2 regions of the Streptosporangium amethystogenes subsp. fukuiense genome follow, and region 1 is predicted to be linked to the other one. Evidence: riboswitches for the same ligand, from Rfam matches in the RefSeq annotation. Region 1 holds a riboswitch; the other holds the start of a gene.
What was found. A riboswitch is a leader RNA that binds a small molecule or an ion and turns the genes downstream of it on or off. The one in region 1 is predicted to bind cobalamin.
Positions count from the first base shown of each region.

Region 2: it holds a riboswitch for cobalamin, as region 1 does, so the genes downstream of both, ACFQVD_RS04095 (ribonucleoside-diphosphate reductase subunit alpha) here and bluB (5,6-dimethylbenzimidazole synthase) in region 1, are expected to answer to the same signal.

Region 1 covers NZ_JBHTEE010000001.1:2,092,448-2,096,841, reverse strand. The annotation lists gene ACFQVD_RS08985 (hypothetical protein) at 1-460, opposite strand, end outside; gene ACFQVD_RS08980 (hypothetical protein) at 500-1,399, opposite strand; gene ACFQVD_RS08975 (hypothetical protein) at 1,432-1,935, opposite strand; cobalamin riboswitch at 2,242-2,440, shown strand; gene bluB (5,6-dimethylbenzimidazole synthase) at 2,471-3,115, shown strand; gene ACFQVD_RS08965 (hypothetical protein) at 3,489-3,635, opposite strand; gene ACFQVD_RS08960 (hypothetical protein) at 4,020-4,394, shown strand, end outside.
Region 2 covers NZ_JBHTEE010000001.1:964,182-968,575, reverse strand. The annotation lists gene ACFQVD_RS04095 (ribonucleoside-diphosphate reductase subunit alpha) at 1-2,098, opposite strand, end outside; cobalamin riboswitch at 2,215-2,416, opposite strand; gene ACFQVD_RS04090 (tripartite tricarboxylate transporter substrate-binding protein) at 2,421-3,443, opposite strand; gene glmS (glutamine--fructose-6-phosphate transaminase (isomerizing)) at 3,570-4,394, opposite strand, start outside.

The DNA.
Region 1 (4,394 bases):
CCTGGCCCTGGGTAAGGGCCGCCGGGGTGCAGGCGGCGGCCACACCGGGGCTGTCGTCGAAGGTGACGGTGACCTGGGCGCCCGCGCGCACACCGCGCAGCCGCTGCTTGAAGGAGTGGGTGGTGGCGTTCGGCAGGCGAAGCATGACGGCCGTCTTGCCGTCGGGGTGGCCTGAGACGGTGCCTGCGTAGCGGGCGACGCCGTAGGATGTGCCGGCTCCATTGGTCGAGCCGACAGACCAGCCCTGGACAGCTGCCCAGTTCGGGCCGGTGCCGGTGAAGGCGGGCAGGGCGAAGTCGCCGTTGATGACGGTGACTGGCTTGGTATCGGGCCCTGTGGTCTGCGCGGATGCTGCGGCAGGGGCGAGCTGGGTGGCGTGTGCGGGCTGTGCCGCCAGGCCCAGGCCCAACAACAGTGCGCCGGCGACGGCGGCCCTGACGGGAGTGTGTGGTGACGTCATGATGATCTCCACGAAAAAAGGGGTGCTCAGGCGGGGCGGTCAGGAACGCCCGGCGGCGAGCACGGTGCATTGCCTCAGCCGCGCGCCTTGCGGCAGCGCGGGAAGGATCGTTGAGCGATCAGCCCTGCGGAATCCGCGATTGACGGTGTCTTCCACGGCGGTCTTGCTCGCGGGCCGCAACCGGTCGCAGGTGTCGCCCGGCACGGTGAAGGTGTCGGCGACGAAGGTGCTGGTGTTCACGGTCGAGGGGCCGTCGACCGTGACGTTGCGCACCTGCAGGCCGCCGATGGTGATCTTTCCCGCGACCCGCTGCATGGCGGAGCTGGCCCCAAAAACCAGGGCGTCGCCCGAGCGGACGGTGGTGGTGTACTGGGTCGCCTCGGTGTTCTCGGTGGTCCAGCTGCGCTGGTAGTGGAGCTTGAAGGCGCCCTCGAAGGCGCCCTTGGCGCCGAGCGAGCCCGCCAGCTTTCCGCTGCCGTTCGCCCCTCCTTTGGCACTGAACGCCGCGTATGGCCCTTGCTGGGTGTTGGGTGTGGTGAAGGTCCCGCTACCTTCTCCCGACACCCCTGCGGAGACCTCGCCGGAGGCGTTGACCTGCCCCTCGACCGAGATGTTGCCGGTTATCTCACCACCGAGGTTATCTGTGCTGCCGGTACGCAAGGTGACCTGGCGTTCCACGGTGATCGGGTCCTTGGTGCAGTTGATGACCGCGTTGCCCAGGGACTTCACGGCACTGTAGTACTCACCGGAAGCCTGTGAGTCGATACGGAAGCGGCAGGCGCCGGGATTTTCCGCGCACCGCCTGACCGCCTCGTCCACTGATGGCAGCGGCTTGTCGCCGTCGAAGGCCCGGGCGACAGGAACGTCGGGCACACCGGGTGCGGGGGTGGCCAAGGCGGTCGCCGGAACGAGCGCGACCAGGACGGCGGTGAAAACCATCGGTGTCCAACGAAGAGGAGAGTTCACGGCGGTCATGGGTTCATCAGCTCGCAGACACCGGTCAGCTGGGAGAAGTCAGGGGAGTTGCGCAGTGCGGCAGGCAGGCCCGCGGCGAACTCGTCACACGCTTCGGCGATGGCGGATGCGGCGTTGTCTGAGGGTGCGGGCCGGAAGTTGGCCAGCGCCTGCCGGGTGTCGTCGAGGTCCTTGCGCTGCTGGCCGCCGTCGCCGATGAGGTTCTCCATGCACTGCTTGGAGGTCGGAGGGCATTCCTCCACCTTCTTCTTGGCCTCGGCGATGTCCTCCTTGGCCTTGGCCGTGTCCTTCTTGGTCTCTTCTCGGTCGGCGTCGACGCCGCCGCGTTCCTCCTGGGCGCCGCACGGTTTCGGCTGCCCGTTGGGGCAGGTTTCCTCCTTGGGAGGATCCGCCTGAAGCACGGGGGAGGTGACGGCCATGGCCGCGGGGACAGGGGCGCAGGCGATTGCCAATGCCGAGGTGAGCATGACGAAGAAGCCAGATATGCGGATGTGGTGCATGTTCCTCTTCCTGCGGACAAACGAATCAGGGTGCGCGCATCAACGAGACGCATGCAAAAAGTAGCGATCCGAATACGCAAAGCAAGATTGCCACGCCTGGCGTGTCCCTGATCAGAGGCGTCGCCGCTTTCCAGTCCGCCAGCACTCGGCGAAGTGTCACACAGATCCTGAGCACGATCTGTCGCGCAGATCATGAGACCTGACAACGATCTCTTGGAGCGAGTTGCCGAATTGTTCTTATAGGGGTCAAGGACCCGGCCCGGCCCGGCCACAATCGCAAGCGGTGAGGTGATCAACTATCGTACTCTCGGCGAACTGTTGCGAGGTGCCTTGCGGTCGCGAGGAGAATCGGGAAGCCGGTGTGATTCCGGCACGGGCCCGCCGCGGTGACCGGGAAGCCGCCGTCCACGTGCGAAGCACAGCCACTGGCTCGTAAGGGCTGGGAAGGCGGGCGGTCAGGCGTTGATCCGGGAGTCCGAAGACCGGCCTCGCGCCCATCGCCCCGCCAGGGGCACGACGCAGCGGGAGCCTGCCCATGAACAGCCAGCTTTACGATGTCATTCACCGCCGCCGCGACGTGCGAGGCCAGTTCACCGGCGGACCCGTGCCGGACGAGGTGCTGCACCGCGTGCTGTCGGCGGCTCACGCCGCCCCCAGCGTCGGGCTGTCCCAGCCGTGGGACTTCGTCGTGGTGCGCGACGCCGAGATCCGCAGCGCCTTCCACGACCACGTCCAGCACGAGCGGGCGACCTTCGCCGCCACCCTCGATGACGAGGCCGCCCGGCGGTTCGCCCAGATCAAGATCGACGGGGTGCGCGAGTCGACGCTGTCCGTCGTGGTCACCTATGACCAGGACAGGGGCGGTCCCGCGGTGCTCGGCCGCCACGCCATCGCCGACGCCGGCCTGTACTCGGTGTGCCTGGCCATCCAGAACCTGTGGCTGGCCGCGACCGCCGAACGGCTCGGCATCGGCTGGGTGTCGTTCTACCGTGAGCCTTTTGTGCGGGACCTGCTCGGTATCCCCGTTCAGATCCGTCCGGTCGCGTGGCTGTGTCTCGGTCCCGTCACCCACCTCGAAGAGGCCCCTGATCTGGAACGGCACGGATGGCGGCGACGGCGCCCGCTGGCCGCCGCCATCCATCACGACCAATGGGGGACGAGCGGCCTCGGCCACCGTTAACTCACCCAACCTGACGCCACCATCTACAAGGGGTTCCGGTAGTAATTGCTGTGAATCCAACGATGTCGCCGCTGATCTGCGGAGACTCCTTGGCAACATGATCATGTGGATGGCGGGTCAAGCTCTATCTACGCAGGCAGACCCATATCCGTTGTATTTTCCGCGATTACTACGGGGACCCCCATAGGGGTCAAGGGGCGGCCCCACGGCCGCGCGGCCCGCCGCGCGGCCGGGACCGGCCTGGAGGCCGGTCCCGGCCGCCGCCGCCACGCGCGCTCGGTCCCGCTCACCGGGGCCGCCCAACCCAGCAACGTCAGAGCGACAGCATTCCGCGGTAGTGCCAGATCCAGGGATCGGCGTCCTGGAGCGGCTCCTACACCGCCCGACGCTCCTCACCGGGGACGACCATGTACGCCCCGGTCTCCAACGCCCCGGTCTCCAACGCCTCGTCCGCCAGCACCATCGGCCCGGGTACCGTCGCCCCGCCCAAAGGACCACCCGGCAAGGTCACCTCTCGCATGGCCCCGCCCCTGACTCGCGGACCCCGGCCATGTCCCCGACTTCGAGGGATCGTGGCGAGGCCGTGACGATCGCCCGTCGGGGTTGCGACCGTAGATGGCGTGCTTCTCCCGAACACGGCCCCAGCCCCAAAGTAGGTCTATGTGCGCGGGTCATCGGGCTTCTAAGAAGATCGTTTTCTCGGAAGCGACCCCAAGCGGAAATGACCACTGCTTCGGAGAACACACATAACGCAAGGGTGAAAGCCCAGCTCGGCACTTCCGAAAACAGAGCCGTGCCGCTACTTGGCGGCCGGGGACACGTTCGGGAGGAGCGGGCCAGGTCGGAAAGAGCTCCTTGATCGCTTTCCGGTGAACTTGGCCGGGTGTACGGCATCATGTCCGTTGTGGATCTTTCCAGGCGTCCTGGGCTGCGCATCGCGGCTGCGGCCGCCACTTTGTTGTTCACCCTGGGTGGCTTCGACCAGTTGAAGATGCCTGCGCTGCCGATGCCCGCGGACGCGGCGGCCTCGGCCGAGGAGATCGCCGAGCGACTGCGGGACCGTCTGGACGACGAGGTCTTCGAGAGCTTCTTGCCGGACCTCACCTTCGCCCCCTTCGCGATGAGCCTGGACACGCCCCTCCTGCACTGGTGCTGGCCGGAGCAGAAGCAGGGCATCGAGGCGCGGCTGCCGCCTGAGGGCGTGCCCGCCTACACCGGCGAGCTGCACGCTCCGGAGGTGGCCGATCCGCTGGAGGTACGGTTCTGGATCACTTCACCC
Region 2 (4,394 bases), 1.1 Mb from region 1:
AGCGCAGGTAGTAGGTGGTCTTCAGGCCCGACTTCCAGGCGTAGGCGTACATCGAGGAGAGCTTGCCGATGGTCGGCGTGGCCATGAACAGGTTCAGCGACTGCGACTGGTCGATGTACGGGGTGCGCGCGGCGGCCAGGTCGATCAGCGCCTTCTGCGGCAGCTCCCAGGCGGTCCGGTAGAGCAGCCTCAGGTCGGCGGGGATCTCGGGAATGTCCTGGACGGAGCCGTCGGCGCGCTTGATCGCGTCACGGATCCGCGAGGTCCACAGCCCCCGGGCCCGCAGGTCGGCGACGAGATAGCGGTTGACCTGGAGGAACTCACCCGAGAGGGTCTCGCGCTTGAAGATGTTGGAGACCTGCGGCTCGATGCACTCGTAGCAACCGGCGATGGAGGCGATCGTGGCCGTGGGCGCGATCGCGATCATCAGCGAGTTACGCAGCCCCGTTCCGGCGATCCGCTCCCGAAGCTCCGTCCACGCGGCCGACGTCGCGGCCCCGTAGTGGTCGGGGTGGAGCACCCCGGCGGCGGCCCTGGTCTCCTCGTACGAGGGATGGCGGCCACGCTCGACGGCCAGGTCCGAGGAGGTCCGGTAGGCGGCGAGCGCGATCTCCTCGGAGATCCGGGTGGACAGCTCCAGCGCGCGCGGCGAGTCGAAGGGCAGTCGCAGCGCGAACAGCACGTCGGCCAGGCCCATCAGGCCGAGCCCGATCGGACGCCACTTCCGGTTGGCGGCCCTCGCCTCGGGGGTCGGGTAGAAGCCCAGGTCGATGGTGCGGTCGAGGAACCGCACGGCGGTGCGGACCGTCGCACGCAGCCGCGCCCAGTCGATCCCCTCTTCGGAACCCGGAGACAGGTGGGCGGCCAGGTTGATCGAGCCGAGGTTGCAGACCGCGGTCTCGGCGTCGCTGGTGACCTCAAGGATCTCGGTACAGAGGTTCGACAGATGGATGACGTTCTGGGGCCTGGCCGTCTGGTTGGAGGTCCGGTTGGCCGCGTCCTTGAAGGTCATCCAGCCGTTGCCGGTCTGCGCGAGTGTGCGCATCATCCGGCCGTACAGGGTGCGGGCGGGGAGCTGCGCGGTGAACCGGCCCTCGGCCTCGGCGGCCCGGTAGGCGTCGTCGAACGCGGCGCCGTACAGGTCGGTGAGGTGCGGGACCTCCTTGGGGTCGAACAGTGACCACACACCGTCGGCCTCGACCCGGCGCATGAACTCGTCGGGGATCCAGTTGGCCAGGTTCAGGTTGTGCGTGCGGCGGGCCTCCTCGCCGGTGTTGTCGCGCAGTTCGAGGAACTCCTCGACGTCGGCGTGCCAGGGCTCCAGGTAGACGCAGGCCGCGCCCTTGCGGCGGCCGCCCTGGTTGACCGCGGCGACGCTCGCGTCCAGGGTGCGCAGCCAGGGCACGATGCCGTTGGAATGGCCGTTGGTACCGCGGATCAGCGAGCCCCGCGAGCGGATCCGGCTCCAGGCGATCCCGATGCCCCCGGCGTACTTCGACAGCCGCGCGACCTGCCCGTAGCGCTCGTAGATGGCCTCCAGCTCGTCGCGGGGCGAGTCGAGCAGGAAGCACGAGGAGAGCTGGGGTCTGCGCGAGCCTGAGTTGAACAGCGTGGGCGAGCTGGGCAGGTAGGACAGGGTGGCCATGAGCGCGTACAGCTCGGCGGCCTCCTCGACGGTCTCGGACAGGCCGCAGGCCACCCGGAGGAAGAAGTGCTGCGGGCGCTCCAGCACCTTGCGGGTGCGCGGGTGACGCAGCAGGTAGCGGTCGTAGACGGTACGCAGCCCGAAGTACTCGAATCTGGCGTCGGCGTCCGGCTCGATGAGCGCGTCCAGGACCCCGGCATGGGCGGCCACGAACTCCGCGAGCCCGTCGGCGATCAACCCCGCCTCGTGCGTCGCGGCGACCGACTCGGAGAAGCCGCGGACGCCGTGCTCGGCGGCCTCGTCGGCGATCAGCTCGGCCAGCAGCGCGGCGGCGACTTTGGAGTTCTCGGGGTCGGTGATCACTCGGGCGGCGGCCTCGTCGATGGCCTGCCTGCGATCGACCGGCGCGTTCCCCGCGCTCTCCGCCGCCGTCTCCGCCAATACCTGTGTCACGTGGTGTCCCTCGCTCGCTCGAACTTCCCCCTGTGGCTCCGCCGGAGGGGCACGCGTCCGCGAGCGATCCCGGGCACGCCGGACCGCCTCGTTCCGCGGGCCCTCCCACGAGGCCCTGGACAATCACGTCACCGGCAGGTCTTCGGACTCACGGGCGCCCTGCGCGTGCCTACCGGCCGTCGCTTCCCGGGCATGGTTCACCCAGTGCTCACATGACGGCTTTCGTTCCCGTTCACCGCTGCGGGGCAGTCCCGGAATCTCACCGGGTTCCCTCTTGCCTCGCCCCTCCCGGGGCGAACCAGCAACGAGCAGGATCCTACATCTAGGGGCGTCTGACGCAACTACCCCAACAAGTTGTGTCGGAAGACTTCAGCAGTCCGAGCTCGTGGAGCACCCCGCGGGTGCGGGCCGTCTCGGTGAAGAGCCACTGACGGAACTCGTCACCGCTGAGGTAGACCCGGCTCCATCCATTGGCCGCGCACAGGGCGCGCCAGCGCGGCGCGGCGTCGATCCTGTCACACAGGGCGATCGCGGCGTCCCGGTCCGCCTGGCCCATGCCCTTGGGTCCCAGCAGGCCGCACCAGTCGCTGTACTCCAGCCGGACCTCGACCTCCAGGAGCGTCGGCGCGTCGATCCCGTCGAGCCGGCTGCCCGAGGAGACCACCAGGGGACGCAGGCGGCCCGCGGCGATCTCGGGTCGCAGGGCGCGGGCCGACCCCAGCAGGGCCGCGACCCGTCCGACCTGGAGCGCCTCGGCCGCGTCCTCGGCACCGTGGAACCCCGCGTACTCCAGCAACCGGGTGTCCACCCCGAGGCACTTGCCGATCATGCCGTAGAGCACGTGGTCGGAACCGCCCTCCGGCCGGCCGCCGACCGTCAGCGCCGCCGGGGTGCGGCGCAGCTCCGCGGCGAAGTCCTCGAAGGTGCGCAGCCGGGAGTCCGAGGGGACGACCAGGACCGTCCAGTCGCCGACCAGGCGGGCGAGGGGGGTGGTGGCGTCCACCACCGCGGCGGTGTTGGCGATCTCCGCGGCCGTCACCATCGGCATCGCGGCGACGAGCAGCCTGCCCTCGCGCGCGAACGAGCCGCGCACGGCGCCGAACGCGTCACGCGGGACGGAACCCAGGGGCCCCGGCCGCTCGACGGCCATGGCGGAGCGTGCCAGCCCCGACAGGACCAGGACGGAGGCGAGCCTGCCCGCGATCCCGTCCCAGCCGTGGCCGTCGGCGGTGGGTTCGAGGATGCTCAGGCGGCCCACGGCCGAGTCGGCGGAGTCACCGTTCAGGTCGCAGCCCGCGACGACCATGGCACCCGCGACCAGCGCGAAAAACCTCCTACGGCGCATAAGCGCCCCTTCCCCCAAGAACCCCCTATACCATAGGTTACCGCCTTATCGCTATCTGTTACCAGTCGGGGGTCGCCGCGCCCCCGGCCGGGGCGACCACCGTCGGCGGCCGCCCCGGGAGCCCTCTCACTCCACCGTGACGCTCTTGGCCAGGTTGCGGGGCTTGTCGACGTCCCGCCCCAGCGCCACGGCGGCGTGGTAGGCGAAGAGCTGAAGCGGGATCGACAGCAGGATCGGGTCCAGCTCGATCTCGTTCCTGGGCACCACCACGCAGTCGTCGGCCAGCTTGAGGTCCACCGCGCGGTGACCGACCATGAGCACCCGGCCGCCCCGGGCGCGGATCTCACCCAGCGTGGTGAGGTTCTTGTCCAGCAGCTCGTCGTCGGGGACGATCGCCACGGTCGGCATGTCCGGGCCGATCAGCGCCAGCGGCCCGTGCTTGAGCTCGCTGGCCGGGTACGCCTCGGCGTGCACGTAGGAGATCTCCTTGAGCTTCTGTGCGCCCTCGCGGGCCACCGGATACCCCCGGACCCGGCCTACGAACATCATGCTCGGCGCCTCGGCGTACTTCTTCGCCAGCTCCTGGAGCTGCGGCTCCAGCGCCAGGATCTCCTTGATCTGGTCCGGCAGCCTCCGCAGGCCCTCGCAGATCCGGCGGCCGTCGGCGGGAGACAGGTCCCGCACCCGGCCGAGGTGCAGCGCGAGCAGCGCGAAGGCCACGGCGGTCGAGGTGAACGCCTTCGTGCTCGCCACCGAGACCTCGGGACCCGCGTGCAGGTAGACGCCGCCGTCGCACTCGCGGGCGATCGCGCTGCCCACGGTGTTGACGATGCCGAGCACCCGGCCGCCCTTGCGCTTGAGCTCCTGGACGGCGGCGAGGGTGTCATAGGTCTCCCCCGACTGGCTGATCGCCACGTACAGGGTGTCCGCCTCCACCACCGGGCTGCGGTA